2 regions of the Bacillus sp. 3255 genome follow, and region 1 is predicted to be linked to the other one. Evidence: riboswitches for the same ligand, from Rfam matches in the RefSeq annotation. Region 1 holds a riboswitch; the other holds the start of a gene.

What was found. Region 1 has a riboswitch for cyclic di-AMP ahead of J2X61_RS32325 (C40 family peptidase). Riboswitches for the same ligand answer to the same signal wherever they lie in the genome.
Region 2: linked by a shared signal. The riboswitch ahead of J2X61_RS34155 (resuscitation-promoting factor) and the one ahead of J2X61_RS32325 (C40 family peptidase) in region 1 are both predicted to bind cyclic di-AMP.

What each region holds. Positions count from the first base shown of each region.
Region 1 covers NZ_JAVDUS010000027.1:99,120-107,242, reverse strand. The annotation lists gene J2X61_RS32345 (transglycosylase domain-containing protein) at 1-631, shown strand, start outside; gene J2X61_RS32340 (YwhD family protein) at 802-1,293, opposite strand; gene J2X61_RS32335 (M1 family metallopeptidase) at 1,544-3,499, shown strand; gene J2X61_RS32330 (hypothetical protein) at 3,555-4,373, shown strand; cyclic di-AMP (ydaO/yuaA leader) riboswitch at 4,783-4,923, shown strand; gene J2X61_RS32325 (C40 family peptidase) at 4,927-5,400, shown strand; gene J2X61_RS32320 (MSMEG_1061 family FMN-dependent PPOX-type flavoprotein) at 5,500-6,117, shown strand; guanidine-I (ykkC/yxkD leader) riboswitch at 6,152-6,255, shown strand; gene sugE (quaternary ammonium compound efflux SMR transporter SugE) at 6,336-6,656, shown strand; gene J2X61_RS32310 (methyltransferase domain-containing protein) at 6,688-7,581, opposite strand; gene J2X61_RS32305 (hypothetical protein) at 7,779-8,123, shown strand, end outside.
Region 2 covers NZ_JAVDUS010000032.1:11,389-19,511, forward strand. The annotation lists gene J2X61_RS34145 (ABC transporter permease) at 1-973, opposite strand, end outside; gene J2X61_RS34150 (ABC transporter ATP-binding protein) at 970-1,713, opposite strand; cyclic di-AMP (ydaO/yuaA leader) riboswitch at 1,996-2,189, shown strand; gene J2X61_RS34155 (resuscitation-promoting factor) at 2,527-3,618, shown strand; gene rnmV (ribonuclease M5) at 3,782-4,327, shown strand; gene rsmA (16S rRNA (adenine(1518)-N(6)/adenine(1519)-N(6))-dimethyltransferase RsmA) at 4,346-5,254, shown strand; gene yabG (sporulation peptidase YabG) at 5,311-6,189, shown strand; gene veg (biofilm formation stimulator Veg) at 6,443-6,718, shown strand; partial or broken gene J2X61_RS34180 (small, acid-soluble spore protein, alpha/beta type) at 6,836-7,006, shown strand; gene ispE (4-(cytidine 5'-diphospho)-2-C-methyl-D-erythritol kinase) at 7,332-8,123, shown strand, end outside.

The sequences.
Region 1 (8,123 bases):
CGCCTTCGGCACGATTGCGAACCAAGGCATTCATAAGGAAACGACGGCGATTGTGCGGATTGAGGATGCCGGCGGCAAGATTTTATATGAAGCGAAGCCGAAGGAAGAGCAAGTGCTCAATCCGGCCGTCGCCTATGTGATGACGAATCTGATGGAGAGCGTATTCGAGGAAGGCGGTACGGGCAATCGGGTTGCCGGGACAATCAAGCGGCCGATTGCGGGCAAAACCGGAACGACCGACACTGACGCATGGCTCGTCGGCTTCACGCCTGAGCTCGCTACCGCCGTCTGGGTCGGCTATGATAAAAGCCGGGACATCTCAACCGTCGAGTCCCACCTGGCCTCGCCGATCTTCGCGGAATTTACGGAGCAGACGCTGGAGGCGATACCGCCGAAGCTTTTCCCAACTCCGGAAGGCGTCACCAGCGTCTATATCGACCCCGCGAGCGGCAAGCTGTCCAATGAGGACTGCCCGAATGCCCATCTGGAAGCTTTCCTCGCCGGCACGGAGCCGACGACGTACTGCACGGGCAAGCCCGCCAAGCCGGCCGCCGGCGAGGACGGCAAGAACCCGGCCAAGGGCCAAAACGGTTCTTGGTGGAACGACCTCAAGCGCTGGTGGAACGACTGACCGCGCGGTTTCGGAAAACACAAAAAGGCAGAACTAAGCGCGTCTTAGTCTGCCTTTTTGCTGTCCTAGTATATGAGGTAACATACACTAGGGTCTAGTATACCCGGTTCACAAGTGCGTAACAATGGATGACACATAATGTTCATAATCTCTATGAAGCCTTGCTGCGATTAGGAAAGGGCATCTTTCAGCGCTTGGTCCGAGCGGTTCCACCATTCCACATTATGGGCGATAAGCCGATCTTTGAGCAAGGCGCGCTCGTTATCGGACAAGCCTTCGAGGATGAATTTGCGCTTCATGGCCGCATCCATTTTGTTCACGTGGTCGGCAAGAATTTTCCATCCTTTGCGCGCTTCCGTATCCACCAGCATTTCGCAGGCCGACATGCCGGCATAGTAAGCACCCTCCTCGGTGCGGTCTACCGCCACCCACACGATCCAGGCTTTACGACCGTTCGGCACGTCGTCCTTGTTCGTCGAGAATTTGATCCCTTTCTCGATTTTACTCTTCGCATGAAGCGTCCCCTCATCCAGATACGCCTCATCGCCGTCAATAATAATTCCCGAAACGTTGCTAAGATCGATCGCTCCGGCACCGAAGCCTTTGTGATTCACTTTGGAGCTTACTATATTCAAGGCCAGCTTCTTTTTGTCAGCTTCCATGAGAACACCTTCCACTCTTCGTAATGTTAAAATGACGCTTTGCTTTCATTGTAGCTAAAGTCCATCTCCAGAACAAGAGCCGTGCATCCTGCCCCCGCCAGGCCGTGCCGGCACGCTTGCCAACAATTCTTTTCAGCTCATAGAAATAATCCCCAGGTTGTCTACATATACATGCTGTAGATGCTTGTTAGGCGGGGTGAATCTATTGAGTGTTCTGTTCAAAAACCGCAAGGTACAATGGTTCGTGGTTATGCTCCTTGCAGCAGGCGCCGTCCTGCTGTCTGAAACTTTGCTCCCATCCGCAAGTAAACCGGTACTGCCCGTCGTCTCGCGGGACGAACCCTCAGCTCCGGCACCGGACATGCAGCCCGCGGATCGCGGCAAGCCCCCGGAGAAGCAGACGCCGGAACCGCTCAGTTACCGGATTGCGGAATATCACATGAACGTTGCCTATACGCCGGAGACAAGGCAGCTCCAAGGGCAGCAGACCTTTACATGGGAGAACCCCGGCACCGTTCCTGTGCAGGAAATTTACCTTCATTTGTATCCGAACGCTTTCGCTTCTAAGAAAACGACATTTATGCGCGAATCCGGCGGCAAGCTGCGCCAAGATGAAGCAACGGACGATAGCACCGGACGAATGGACTTGCTTTCCGTGAAATCGTCCGAAGGTGAGGATCTGACGCCGCGTATGGCGTTCGTGCAGCCCGATGACGGCAATAAAGACGACCAGACGCTGCTCAAAATCCCGCTGTCGAAACCGGTTGGAGCCGGAGAACGCGTCACCCTCAAGACGGAGTTCCTCGTCAAGCTGCCCGCAGCTTTCGCCAGAATGGGCTATGTGGATGACTTCGTCATGGCCGGGCAGTGGTTCCCGAAAGTGGCGGCTTATGAGCGCGCAGGCACAAGGGGCCGTGCCGAGCCGGGCTGGAATCTCCATCAATACCACGGAAATTCCGAGTTTTACGCCAATTTCGGCCTTTATGATGTGAAGATTCAAGTACCGGCCAATTACACCGTAGCGGCTACCGGATTCCCGGTGAAGCCTGCCGTGACGGAGAACGGTACGAAGACGTACCAATTCTACGCCGATGACGTGCATGATTTCGCCTGGTCGGCATCGCCGCATTTCGTGTATGTGGAAGAGCCCTTCTCTACACCGCAAATCCCCGGCGTCAAGATTAAGCTTTACCTCGATCCGAATCATCAAGAATTGAAGGACCGCTATATGATCGCCGCCAAAAAGGCGCTGTCCCGGTACAGCCAGTGGTACGGAACTTATCCCTACTCCACGCTCTCGATCGTCGTTCCCCCTCCGGGCGGCAACGGCGCAGGCGGTATGGAGTATCCGACCTTGATAACCGCATGGGGAGCCAGCGATAAGAATCCGGACCTCGATCTGGAACGCGTCGTCGTTCATGAGATCGGACATCAATACTTCTATGGACTCGTAGCCACCAATGAATTCGAGGAGGCGTGGCTGGACGAAGGATTCACCTCCTATGCCGAGGACAAAGTAATGGAAGCTGACTTCGGGCAAGCCCCTAATCTGCCTGTGGAATCAAGCTACATCACTTCCCCCCTTGCCCTGCAAAAAAATGCGTGGACGTACGGAGGCCACGATCAATATGCGGAAAATGTTTATACGAGAGGCAAGCTTGTACTGAAAGCAATTGAAAAGCAGGTTGGCGCGAAGACGATGGACCGCATCATGCGCACTTATTTCCAGCGATGGGAATTCAAGCATCCATCCACCCGCGACTTCCAGGCGGTCGTCGAAGAAGTGACGAAGACGAAGTGGGACGAATTCTTCAACGCTTACGTCTACGGTTCGATGATGATGGACTACACCGTCGAGAGCATTCGTGTGAAAGCCACCGGCAGCAAAGGAACGGGACCTTATGAGAGCTCCGTCCTCATCTCCAAGCGCGGCGGCAACTCGCCCGAGGTGCCGATTCAATTCCATTTCGCCGACGGGACGATGCTGGACAAAACGTGGGACGGCAAGGAGAGCAGCATCGAGTTCAAATTAACGCACACCACGCCGGTCGACTGGGTCCGCATAGACCCGAACTATACGCTCATCCTGGAGAACAAACATATCAATAATTTCATGCAAACTGAAGTGGACACCAAGTGGAAAATCCGCTGGAACCTCGGCATCATCCAATTCCTGCAGGCTATCTTTGGGTGGGTCGCCTGGTAGGCGCCCCACTCTCAATTAACGCTTACGAGGCAAGTTTTCCTTAGGAGGGAACCCCGTGAAAACCTATCTCAACTATGGCTTCAGGGAGGCATTGCGGCAGCCCTTCGCCACCATTGTCTTGTTCATCTATCAGATGGGCTGGGGCATCCTGCTCTATAAGCTGGTGCAGGGGGTGCTCGTCCCGCTTATGCACCGCTATCCCGGCGGCGACCAGCCGAAGGAATCGCTGCACCTCTTTCTCGCGGAGAGCCAGTTCCAGCTGATCAAAACCGACCTCAGCCACTCCTACCTCTGGTGGCTAGCCGTGCTGCTCCTGATTCGCATGCTGCTCACCCCTGTGCTGAACAGCGGCGTCTACTATTCGCTCACGCATACGGATCAAAACGCCGGTTACCGCTTCTTTCGCGGCATCAAGGAGCTGACCTTGCCCTTCTTCATCGCCTATTTGACTCGCCTGGCGCTGTCCCTGCTCCCGCTGATCTGGCTGCTGCCCAAAGCGCAGCGCCTATTCGCGCACAGCACCTCCTACGAAGAGGCCGTCCTCCACTTGCTGCCTTGGCTTGCAGGCATGCTCGTTTACGGCTTCCTCCTGCATCTGCTGTTTATGTATGTCCAGTTCGCCATCGCAGCCCATATGGGCATTATATCCACCTTAATGACCTTCATGCGGCATTCGCTGCCGATTATCGGTTTGTCGCTCATTCTTCTGCTGAGCTCAGGGCTTCTGACGGGGATTACCGTCACGGCAACCTATCTGTGGGCAGGGCTTGCGGCGCTGATGATCTACCAGCTCTTCCCGTTATTCAACATCTTCCTGCAAATGTGGGCGATTTCGTCACAATACCAGCTGCTTACAGCAAAAAGCGAAGGGTGAAGCTCCCCGCTGACATGCAAGGTTATCCGCCAGGTCCGTTCGGATCTTGGCAGATAACCTTTTTCCACTTTTTTCGCTTCTTTTCTTGCTTCCTCTCCCTCTCCGGCATTCCTCCGGCGCATGGATATCATGAACAAGACACTCATTTCCATGCACAAAGCCGCATAAACCCAATACACGCTTTAAAATAAGACACGAATCGACGGAATATGCGCGATCCAACCCCACAGCAAACCACGAACCCTCTATTTTTTCGGTTTAATTCGCCGATGAAATCGTTTACTTCCTTGAAAATTTGGTTTTATTTGTCTGGAAAACGAACGAATTCACTTTTTTTGCCCAAAAATGCCCCGAATAAGGAGGAATTTCGATATTTATGACGAATTACAGTGACTAGCATCATAAAACCAAATATTTCATGCCGAATTCCCCGTCCTTATTGGGGAAACGGGGGAACCATTCCGGGTGAATTGATCTTGCAAGACAGGGATCATAGGGAACCTTCAACCGAACCCTCCAGCTAACCTCGTAGGCACCGGAAGGAGACAAGCAGTTGAAAAAGGTTGTTGCTCTTGCTTTCAGTCTTGTTTTGTTTTTGAGTGTAGCTTTAGGAAGCGCGTCTGCGTCAGAATCCACATTGGACTCAACGGTTGACGGATTGCTTGGAACACCGTACAAAGATGCCGGTACGACAACCAGAGGTTTTGATTGCTCCGGGTTCACCGCATACGTGTTCAACCAATTCGGCATTGACCTTCCTCATAGTTCGGCTGCTCAAAATAAAGAAGGCTACTGGATTGACAAAAGTGATCTTCGCAAAGGCGATCTTGTGTTCTTCAACACAGGAGGCCAAGGTGTTTCTCACGTAGGCATCTACCTTGGAAACGGTGAATTCGTTCATTCGGCATCCAACGAGGGCGTCGTGATTAATAAGCTTAGCCAATCCTATTACGCGAAGAGATATGTATCCGCCAGACGCGTTCTGTGGGATGATATCTACAATCAGCTAACTGCTGAATCCAAGTAATTCTCTTGCTTTACACGAATAAAGCCCGGATAGCTTCAGCTCCCTAGAGCCGCTTTCAGGGCTTTTATTCATTTCGGACCTTAAGAAAGGATACCCGCCATGTCGCAAACAAGCTACTCCGGCAACCCGCCTTTCCCCAGTATCATCCAGTCTCTTGAAGAGCTAAGACCGCGTGTAGGCGAACCACACCTGGCCGTGCAGCACAAGGTCGTCTCGAGCATGGATGATCACATTCGTGCCTTCGTGGCCAAATCACCGTTATTCTTCCTGTCCACTTCCAACCAGTCCGGTCTGTGCGACGTCTCTCCGCGCGGGGATGAGCCCGGTTTCGTCCGCATCCTCGATGATAAGCGCCTGATCTATCCGGAAAGACTCGGGAACCGGCGCATTGACTCCTTGCAAAATCTGCTCACTAATCCGCAAGTCGGCATGGTGTTCCTTATTCCTGGCGTGGAAACCGTCCTGCGGATTAACGGCCGGGCATGGCTGACGCAGGACGAGGAGCTGCTTGCCGGTATGCAGCTTAACGGCAAGCAGCCTGTTGTCGGCGTCGGCGTCGGCGTCGAAGTGCAGGAATGCTTCATTCACTGCAGCCGGGCTCTCAAGCTGGCCCGCGTCTGGCAGCAGGATACGTGGCTGCCTGAGCAGGAGCATCCGGATTCGATGTCCATGTTCCGCGCTCACGTGGCGCGCAACGGCATCGAGCTGAAAGAATAACTTGACATAGCATGTAAGCCGTCCTATAATAGCGGCATCGGTTTTCTAGGGTTCCGTGACGCTGCAGCGCCAGTCTGGTCCGAGAGAAAACACACAGCGAATACGCTGTGAACACGGAGGGAGAAAAGCCCGGGAGTCATATCGCGCAGCGATAGTGCTTCCAGGCTTTTTTCTTTGTGTCCGGGTTAGGATGACCCGCAATGAAGGAGGGATTCAACATGGCATGGCTGTATCTTGTCATAGCAGGCGTTTTCGAGGTGGTATGGGCCATCTCCTTGAAATTTTCCAACGGTTTCACGCGTTTGGTGCCGTCCGTTATCACGGTTACCGGCATGATCATCAGCTTTTATTTCCTGGCTGTCGCCACCAAGACGCTCCCCATCGGCACCGCCTATGCGGCATGGACAGGGATCGGCGCCGTAGGGGCGATCATTGTCGGCACCCTTTTCCTGAACGAGCCGGTCAGTTTGACGCGTATTTTGTTCATGATCCTTATTCTTGTCGGGGTTCTCGGACTGAAGTTCACATCCGGACACTGATCGATCCCCAAGCGGCCGATGAGATAAGGGGTTAGGCCACCGTATAACTCACATACCAGAAGGAGCTGCCGACATAGATCCGCAAGTTCTCGGACAGAGGCTTAAAGATCTCGTTCAATTCCTCATACGTGTAGTAATTTTTGAGGATTTCATGCTTGGAGCCGTCGGCCAGCTCCCTTCTTTTGTACGTATCCTCGCTGTGCTCGCTCGCGATCAGCTCCCCGCCCCTGCCGGGAACGTATACATTATCGGCGATCAAGACGTGCGCTCCTTGGCCTAGACGTTCATGGAAGCCTTGCAGGAAGGCGTTCAGGCGGTTTTTGGGAATATGCGAGAACCAGAAATTGGCCAGTCCGCAATCGAAGTCCCCTTCGATATCCCCAAGCCGGTAAGCATCCCCTTGAACAAAGGCTGCGTTGCGCTTCGGCCACGGCTTGGACTTCGCAATCTGCAAGACCTCGGGCCGAATGTCCACGCCCACGATGCGCTCAGCCGCTTCGGCGGCATACTGCGTCCAGTACCCGGTGCCGCAAGCAATCTCCAGAACGCTCCTCCCCGCTGTCAGCTTCCTTACCACAGCCGCAATGAGCTCAAGCTCCTGCCGGTAATCCGCATCCTCCCGCGCATAGATATGCTCATACTCCGCCGCTCGCGCCCCATAGTATTCCTGCATGCTTGCCTTCTCATCATGAAGCTGCTGCTGCTTCTCCTTCACCTCGTGCAGCATTCTTCCTCTGGATGCCAGCAAGTCGCCGAAAATAGCTCCGCCCTGTTCCGCATAATTGGCGAGCAAACCATGCGTTGCCATCACAATAAGCTGTGTCATCGACAAGCCCGTTTCTTCCGCCATGCGCTCCAGATCTTCCTTGACCTTCTCCGGCAGGTAGACGGAGAGCCTCTTTGTTTTATCGGCTTTATCCTCCATTGGTCATTACCCCCTCATTTTTATTGTTATTTTAACATATATTATGTGTTATAAAAATATATATTTTGTGCTTTCCACTCACGAAATTAAATTAGGCTTCCTGAAATAACCTTCCCTAGCCATTAACCCTCGCAGTTCGCTCTATCAGACATAGAATACTAAGCAAGTATATTCATATGTTGATAGGAGATGGCGACATGATGCAAAAACGTATTGCCGGCAAGCCGAGCCGTATTGTCCGGCTCCCCAAGAGCGCAGGGCTGCCTAGAGCCAAAGCGATGCAGCTCTACCGTACCCAACTGAGAAAGTTTCATAAACCTGGATCAGGGCGCTTTATTAGCCAAACGACGGTATCGATCGGTACCGACAACTCATGGTTCAATGCCCAGATTATCCCCCGCGATCCTGCATGGGTGCAGGTACCCAACGCCAATTATGTTTGGTATTCCGGCAATCTGAACAGTGAGAATGCAATCATCTCAACGCGTTTCACACTTTCGCAGCGCAGAGCTATCCTCAGCGCTTCACTCTTCCTGTCCGTC
Region 2 (8,123 bases), on a different contig from region 1:
GCTGGATCATCGAGACAAGTAAGGCGATCAAGAAGATAAGCGTTCTCGCCGCAGGGCTGCTCGAGACGGCGATGGCGAGTGCTCCCAGCAAGGAAACCCGCAGCACGATGGAGAACAGCTCGGTACGCAGTAAAGTTTTCATATATATGTAGAGATAGGTTGCATCCTGTTTAAAAGGAATAAATCTCGTCACCCCGCTGATCCAGCTTCGGCGGGTTATTCGCGTTCCCAGCTGAGGCACGTCAACGAACCAGTTGAAGAAGGCGTAAAGCCGTGCCTGCTGCTGCTTTTCCCTTGTAATGAGGTAATCCCAGCCGATGACAAATTTGGTGACGTAATGCGCGGCGGTCAGCCAAGCGAGCGTCAGCAGAAGAGCGGCTGCGCTTGCCCAGAATACGCTGCCCAGGAATTGCAGGGATACGAGGCCTGCCGTAGCGATCCAGCGAAAGCCTGCCGAAAGCCGTCTAGCCCGCTCGCTCGTGAACCGGCTCTCCTGCCAGCTTGCCAATAAATTGGCTACCTTTATTAATAGTAGAAGAACCAGCATGACGAGAAAGTGCTGTTCGGAAGACCCGAGACAATGGTGGTACAGCGGCCATAGGACGACCCAGGCAATGAATGTCCAGAAAGCCTGCAGAGCCAGACTGTACATGAAGCTGCTGCGGAAGTAAGGGCCCATTCGATGCTCGGCGGGAAGCAGGAACATCCGGTCGGCGCCCCTGACCAACGTGCGAATCGGGCTTGATGCCAGCAGGGGGACAAGCAGCAGGAGGACGACCCAAAGATAGGGATAATCTGTCGGAAGACGCTGTAATATTTTTGCATAATAATAGGAAGAAACGATGACAAGAAATAACAGCAGGCCGAAAAAATTGCTGCGTGCCGCATACTGCAGATAGCCCATGGATTCCTTCATATAATGTTCGAATCTGCGCTGCCACAGGGTGCGGGTGTCTAGGTCCATGGCATTCATAAGGACTCCCCTTTGACCAGTTTATAGAAGATGTCGTCCAGTGACGCTTGCTGGAGCCCGGTTTGCTGACGCAATTCGACTAAATCTCCCTGTGCGACCATATGCCCTTTGTGCAGAACGACATAGTTATCGCAATATTTCTCAATTGTAGACAAAATGTGTGACGAAATCAGGAAACTTGCGCCTCGGCGTTTCATCTGCACCATAAGCTCCAATAAAGAGCGGATCGCCAAAGGATCGAGGCCGAGGAACGGTTCGTCGATAATGTACAAGGAAGGCTCGATAAGGAAGGCATTCATGATCATGACCTTCTGTTTCATTCCTTTGGACAAGTGGCTGGCGAAGGCGTTCAGCTTGTCCTGCATCTGAAATTGCTCCAGAAGCTTCTGCGAGCGCGACAAGTAATCCGCTTCGTTTAATCCGTAAGCCCTAGCGGTGAGCTCGAGGTGCTCGCGGATCGTCAATTCTTCATACAGCTCCGGACTTTCCGGCACGTATGCGTAAGTTGCGCGATAAGGCAGCGGGTTCTCCGCCAGCGTCAGGCCGTTGATTTTGATCGATCCCTTTTGCGGTTGAAGCAGGCCGAGGATATTTTTGATTGTTGTGCTTTTACCTGCTCCATTCAATCCGATCAATCCCATCATTTCGCCTTGTCGAATCGAAAATGTGAGGTCATGAAGTACAGGTTTATTTGGCAAATATCCCCCATATAAAGCGTTTACTTCTAGAATGGGCCCCATCTCATAGCCTCCCTGAATAGCAAATTATTGGTATTTCGGAACGTATTTCTTTCACGAACATTATAAACAAATTTAGTTTCTAAGCCTAGTTTCGTAGTGAAAACACGAAAAAACCTAGTATTCGTACGTTATAGTGAGAAAAAGGTAGATAAAAAGTGGTTTTATTTCACAAACAAGCGAATTTTAATCGATTTAGCCCTTTTTAATAGGTGTCAATCCCTTTACAGCCAGAGATTAACAGCGTAATATACTTTTCATAATAACTTAATAACCAATTTGCCATTTTTCCATTCGCTGAGTTCCAATTATGGGAACGGGGGAACCACTGTAAGCCGGATTAGCGCATAAGCTGATCAAGCGAACAGAGTGTGTAACAGGGGTGAATCTTGGGTGTTAAACGTAAGTTGACATCCGAGTAGGGCGACTCTCACGTCCGAATCCGTCAGCTAACCTCGTAAGCGTAAGAGAGGTAACGATTGTCGTGCGTGCTATTTTGTGTATTTAACTATGCAAACTAAGCCAGCGAGAAGAGTCCTCTTCTTGCTGGCTTTTTATTTCCTGTAAGGACCTATCCGATCCGGACGACGATTCGCGTACCGGAACTCAGAGGAGGATGAACCGGCAATCGGGGTGAATCGCCGATTCGCAGCTCTATATTCAGCGGGCTGGCGGTGATGAACACGTTAAGTTAAATTTAAACCTTAGTCGCGTCAAATCTAATCATGCTGTAACCTGGCGGCGAGGCTTTGAAGGAGGACCGAAGAAGTGGGCAGTATCTCTTTAAGCGAGACCCATGTAAAACGATCATCCAGCATGTCCTTCGCATTGCGATGGAAGCATGAAAACTTGCGTTTGATTTTGAGTTTGGCTCTTATCTCAATCGCAATGACTTTCATGTTTTTGGTGTTGTTGTACGGTACGGCTACCAAGAGCGTATCCGTGGTTGTGAATGGACAAGAAACCGTTGTGCACACGAAGCAATGGGTCCTGCAACGCCTACTGGATGAACAAGCCATAACGATTGGTGAACACGATGAAATATCTGCAGAGCCTTCGACTACGATCAAGGGCGGAGATAAATTCGTCATCGAACACGCTTCCCCAATTCAATTGACTGCTGATGGAAAGACCACCACTGTTTACACAACTGCAAGAACGGTCGAAAGTGCATTGCAACGTTTACATATTGCACTTGGGGAGCAAGATAAATTAACTCCTGAACCGACAGCCGCTCTGAACGCCGGCGATGAGATCAAGATCGTCCGCGTAAAGAAAGAGACGGAGGAAGTGACCGAAGCGATTGCATTCGATACCGAGAAGAAGAACGATGCATCGATGCTTAAAGGCAAAGAGCAAGTTGTTCAAGAAGGCAAAGAGGGCGTTCTGCTGAAAAAGAAAGAGAAAACGTATGAAGACGGTGTACTCGTTGCGGAAGCCGTTGTAAGCCAAGAAGTGAAGCAAGAAAGCGTCAATAAAGTCGTGTCCGTCGGCACGAAAAATCCCGTTGTTGTTCTATCGGCCTCATCTCCAAGTGTGGATGAAGTTTCTAAAAATGGTGTTACATTCGGCTATAAGCAAATTCTGAAAAATGTGAAGCTGACCGCCTATTCGGCAGGGGTTGATTCGACAGGCAAAGCGGAAGGAACTCCTGGGTACGGTAAGACATACACAGGAACTACGGTTACTGAAGGCAGAACGATTGCAGTTGATCCCAAGGTGATCCCGCTCGGATGGTGGGTTTACATTGAGGGTGTGGGCTTCCGTCGTGCCGAAGATATCGGCAGCGGTGTGAAAGGCCAAATGATTGACGTATACTTCGAAGACCATAACTATGCCAATAAATTCGGAACGAAACAAGGGTACACCGTATATGTCGTAGGACCAAAAAAACCGTCTGAAAACTAAGTGTAAACGTCTGTTATAGCGGGAAGAATGTCATATATACGTGGCCAGGCTGGCAGTCTGGGCGAAAGAAGAGGGGTCCCCTCTTCTTTTTCTGCGTAGATAAGATATTATATATATTAGGCTTGCAATGGCCGTATCTGGGGTACGGAAAGGGAATCGATTTATGATCAAAGAAGTCATTGTCGTCGAAGGCAAGGATGACACGGCCGCGATCCGCCGAGCTGTCGAGGCGGATACGATAGAAACCGGCGGCTCCGCCATCGGGCAAGCCGTCTTGAAACGCATTGCGCTAGCGCAGCAGCGCAGAGGCGTTATTATTTTCACGGATCCCGATCACGCCGGCGAGCGGATCCGCAAGATTGTCGCCGCCAAGGTGCCGGGCTGCAAGCATGCCTTCATCACGCAGGAGCAGGCGGAGTACAAGGGCGACATCGGCGTGGAGAATGCATCGCCGGAGACGATCCGGCAGGCGCTGCAGAACCTTCGGACGGAGTACGAAGGGGCTGTCTCGCAGCTAACCATGGAGGATCTCGTGAAGGCAGGGCTGATCGTCCATCCCGAGGCTGCGTCACGCCGGCTCGTTGTAGGGAACGCGCTTGGCATCGGCTACTGCAATGGCAAGCAATTTTATAAACGATGTGCGATGTTCCAGATTTCGCGTGAGGAATTCGAGGCGGCTCTGGAGCATCTGGAAACGACGAATATATAGATAAATGAGGTCTATAGGATGAATATACCCGGCAATCCCGTGAATGTAACAGCAGAGGACGTGGCAACACCCAGCAAGACGAAGCAAATTATCAAGAAGCATAATCTCGTGCTCAAGAAGAGTCTGGGTCAGAACTTCCTGATCGACCAGAACATCCTGAGCAAGATCATCTCGGCCGCCGAGCTCGGGCCGAATAAAGGCGCGTTGGAGATCGGCCCCGGCATCGGGGCGCTCACCCAGCAGCTGGCCAAGCTCGCAGGGCGCGTCTTGGCCGTGGAGATCGACCAGCGTCTGCTGCCTATTCTAGGCGAGACGCTGGAACCGTACCCGCATGCCACCGTCGTCCATAGCGACATCTTGAAGACCGACCTGCCGGAGCTGTTCCGGCAGCACTTCGCGGGCGTGGATGGCGTCAGTGTCGTCGCCAATCTGCCCTACTACATCACGACGCCGATTATCATGAAGCTTCTCGAAGAGAAGCTCCCTCTGGAGAATATTGTCGTGATGATTCAGAAAGAAGTGGCGGATCGCATGGCCGCCCGCCCCGGCACCAAAGATTACGGCAGCCTCAGCATTGCCGTTCAGTTCTACTGCGAGCCGGAGCTCGTCACGATCGTGCCGCGCACCGTCTTCGTGCCGCAGCCGAACGTCGATTCCGCCGTCATCCGGCTGCGCGTGCGCCAAGCGCCGCCGGTCGAGGTGGCGGACGTGGACTTCTTCTTCGCCGTGGTCCAGGCCTCCTTCGTGCAGCGGCGCAAAACGCTGTACAATAACCTGGCTGCGCGGTTCTTTACCAAAGACAACAAGGCCGAGCTGGAAGCGCTGCTGCACGGCTGTGAGATCGAGCCTTCGCGCCGCGGCGAAACGCTCAGCATGGCAGAGTTCGCGCGTCTGTCGACGGCGCTGCGCGCGCACGGCTGCAAATAAACCCGCACCAAATGCCCAGTCCCGCCATAGGATAACCCTAGGAGGGGATTGGTGCGATGAGGCAAGGAGATTTTGTAACCCGTAAATCCTATGGCGGCGACGTCATGTTTAAGATTGAACGCATTGAACAACTGAAGGCTATCCTGCGCGGTGTCGATTATAGATTGCTTGCAGATGCGCCCTTAGTGGATTTAACGTTGAGGAACCCAGCCGATTCGGCGGATCTGGATCATCCCCGGTCGAGTTCGCCGGAGTTCCGAGAATCGCTGCGGAGACTCGCAGTATCCCAGATGCAGCTGCAGGAGAAGAATCATCATTCCGTGACGCATAACCAGAAGCCTGGCATGGGGTATTTCGAAGTGCCCGGCAAGGTGCTGCACTTGGACGGAGACCCGACCTATCTGCGCAAAAGCATGCAGCTTTACGGAGAGCTGCGGGTACCGGCAGAAGGCTATTATATTCCCGAATCCCAAATGGCTGACGCACTTCACCGGCTGCTTCCGCAAATCAAGCCGGACATTGTGGTCATTACCGGGCATGACGGCATTCTGAAGCATCGCAAAGCGGCCGGTCCGAGCGGTTTGGCCAGCTATAAGAACTCGCAGAACTTCGTCAACGCGGTCCATGTGGCCCGGCAGTATGAACGCAATCGGGATTCGATGATTATCGTGGCCGGTGCCTGTCAGTCGCATTTCGAGGCGCTGCTGCGCGCGGGGGCGAATTTCGCTAGCTCGCCGGCCCGTATCCTCATACACGCCCTGGATCCGCTCTGTATTGCCGCGAAGCTGTCTTATACGTCAGTGAAGGACACCATATCCATGCTGGACATTATGGACTTAACGGTAACGGGTCTGGACGGACTGGGAGGCGTAGAGACGAGAGGGAGCTACCGGATGGGGGTTCCTGGCATTCAACATACCGAAGAGCATACGTGAACGGTGCTTACTCATATAATGACACTTTCCTAATGGCCGGCTCCTTGGCGGAGTTGGCGGGGGAGTGTCTTTTTTTATTGGAAAAGTGTGAATAATTTGCGAACTTTGGAGACAACCTGTACAATGGGCAATTCGAGAATTAGGCGAAAATGCCGTTGACAACTGGATTGAGGTGCTGATATAATATTTGACCTCATTTGACATGCCTGTCAGAATGGGTTATAATTACTTAGGAAAGAGGTGGTAGTTGACAATGGCAAAAAATGCGCTGTTGGAAATCAAACGCAGTTTGGAGCCCCACGTCGGGCAGAAGATCATGTTGAGAGCGAATGGTGGCCGTCGAAAGACAGTCGAGCGTTCCGGTGTTTTAGAAGAAACCTACCCTTCTGTGTTTATTGTGAAGCTGGACCAAGAATCACACGCCTTTAAACGAGTATCCTACAGCTACGCCGACATTCTTACCGAATCTGTTGAAGTGACGGTGTGCAATGACGACGGCCAGGTGCGAATTACCTATATCCAACATTAAACAACCGTTTCTATAATGAGCAGACCTGAGGGTCTGTTTTTTGCATTGAATGGACCGAAGACCCCTTGTGCATACTAACGTTACTTTATGCTAACCAAGCCAAAGGAGGTTCGCAGTATGAGTCGCAGAAGAAGTGTTATGTCCGAGAGTTTCAAAAACGAGCTCGCCAAAGATCTCGGGTTCTACGAGGTGGTGCAGCGTGAAGGCTGGGAGGGCATTCGAACCAAGGATGCCGGGAATATGGTCAAGCGGGCTATACAGATTGCCCAGGAAACGCTGGTGAAGCAGCAGACAGCCTCAGCGCCGCCGGCACAAGCTTCTTATCGGCAGCCGTATGCTCAAGCGCCTGCTCCGCAGCCATATGCTCAAGCTCCTGCACCTGCTCAGCAACCGTATGCTCAGACGAGCTATAACCAGGGCGGTTACGGCGGTTATTCACCGAATGCAATGACGAATCAGGCGCCAACAGGCTTTCACGGGGCAGGCACGGCCCCTCAGCAAGGATCTCCAGCCGATCAGCGCCCTTCCTACAGCTAAAGCGAATGCTTTAGCTTTTTTTTTGCGCTTTTGTTATAATATTGAAACGGCAAACGAGCAAAAGAAGGTGATTCGGTTGAAAATATTTGAAAAAGCACCGGCTAAAATCAATTTATCCTTAGATGTTTTACATAAAAGACCCGATGGCTATCATGAAGTAGAGATGGTTATGACGATGGTTGACTTGGCTGACCGGATCGAAATGCAGGAGATGTCGCGGGACACGATCATTATATCCAGTCAGGCGGGCTATATTCCGTTAGATGAGAAGAATTTGGCCTTTCAGGCGGCGCGCCTGATCAAGGACCGTTATGACGTCAAGAAAGGCGTCTACATACACTTGGACAAGAAGATCCCCGTAGCTGCGGGACTGGCAGGAGGCAGCAGCGACGCGGCGGCGACGCTGAGAGGCTTGAACCGGCTGTGGGATTTGAATATTCCGATGGAAGAGCTGCAGGTGCTTGGCGCGGAGCTCGGCTCCGACGTGCCTTTCTGTGTAACGGGAGGGACGGCGCTTGCCACGGGACGGGGAGAGAAGCTGGAGCCGGTCGTCTCGCCGCCGCAGTGCTGGGTTGTGTTGGCCAAGCCGCCGATTAATGTGTCCACATCCGAGATCTACGGGAAGCTGAACGCCCGCCAGATTAAGCGGCATCCTTCGACGCAGAACGTCTTGAAGGCGATTCGGGAGAAGCAGTTCGATCAGCTCTGCGCGAACCTCGGCAACGTGCTGGAGGAAGTGACGCTGGACTTGTATCCGGAGGTGAGACACCTCAAGGAATGTATGCAGCGTTTGGGAGCGGACGGCGTCTTGATGTCAGGAAGCGGGCCGACCGTATTCGGACTTGTTTCCAAGGAGGCGAAGGTGCCT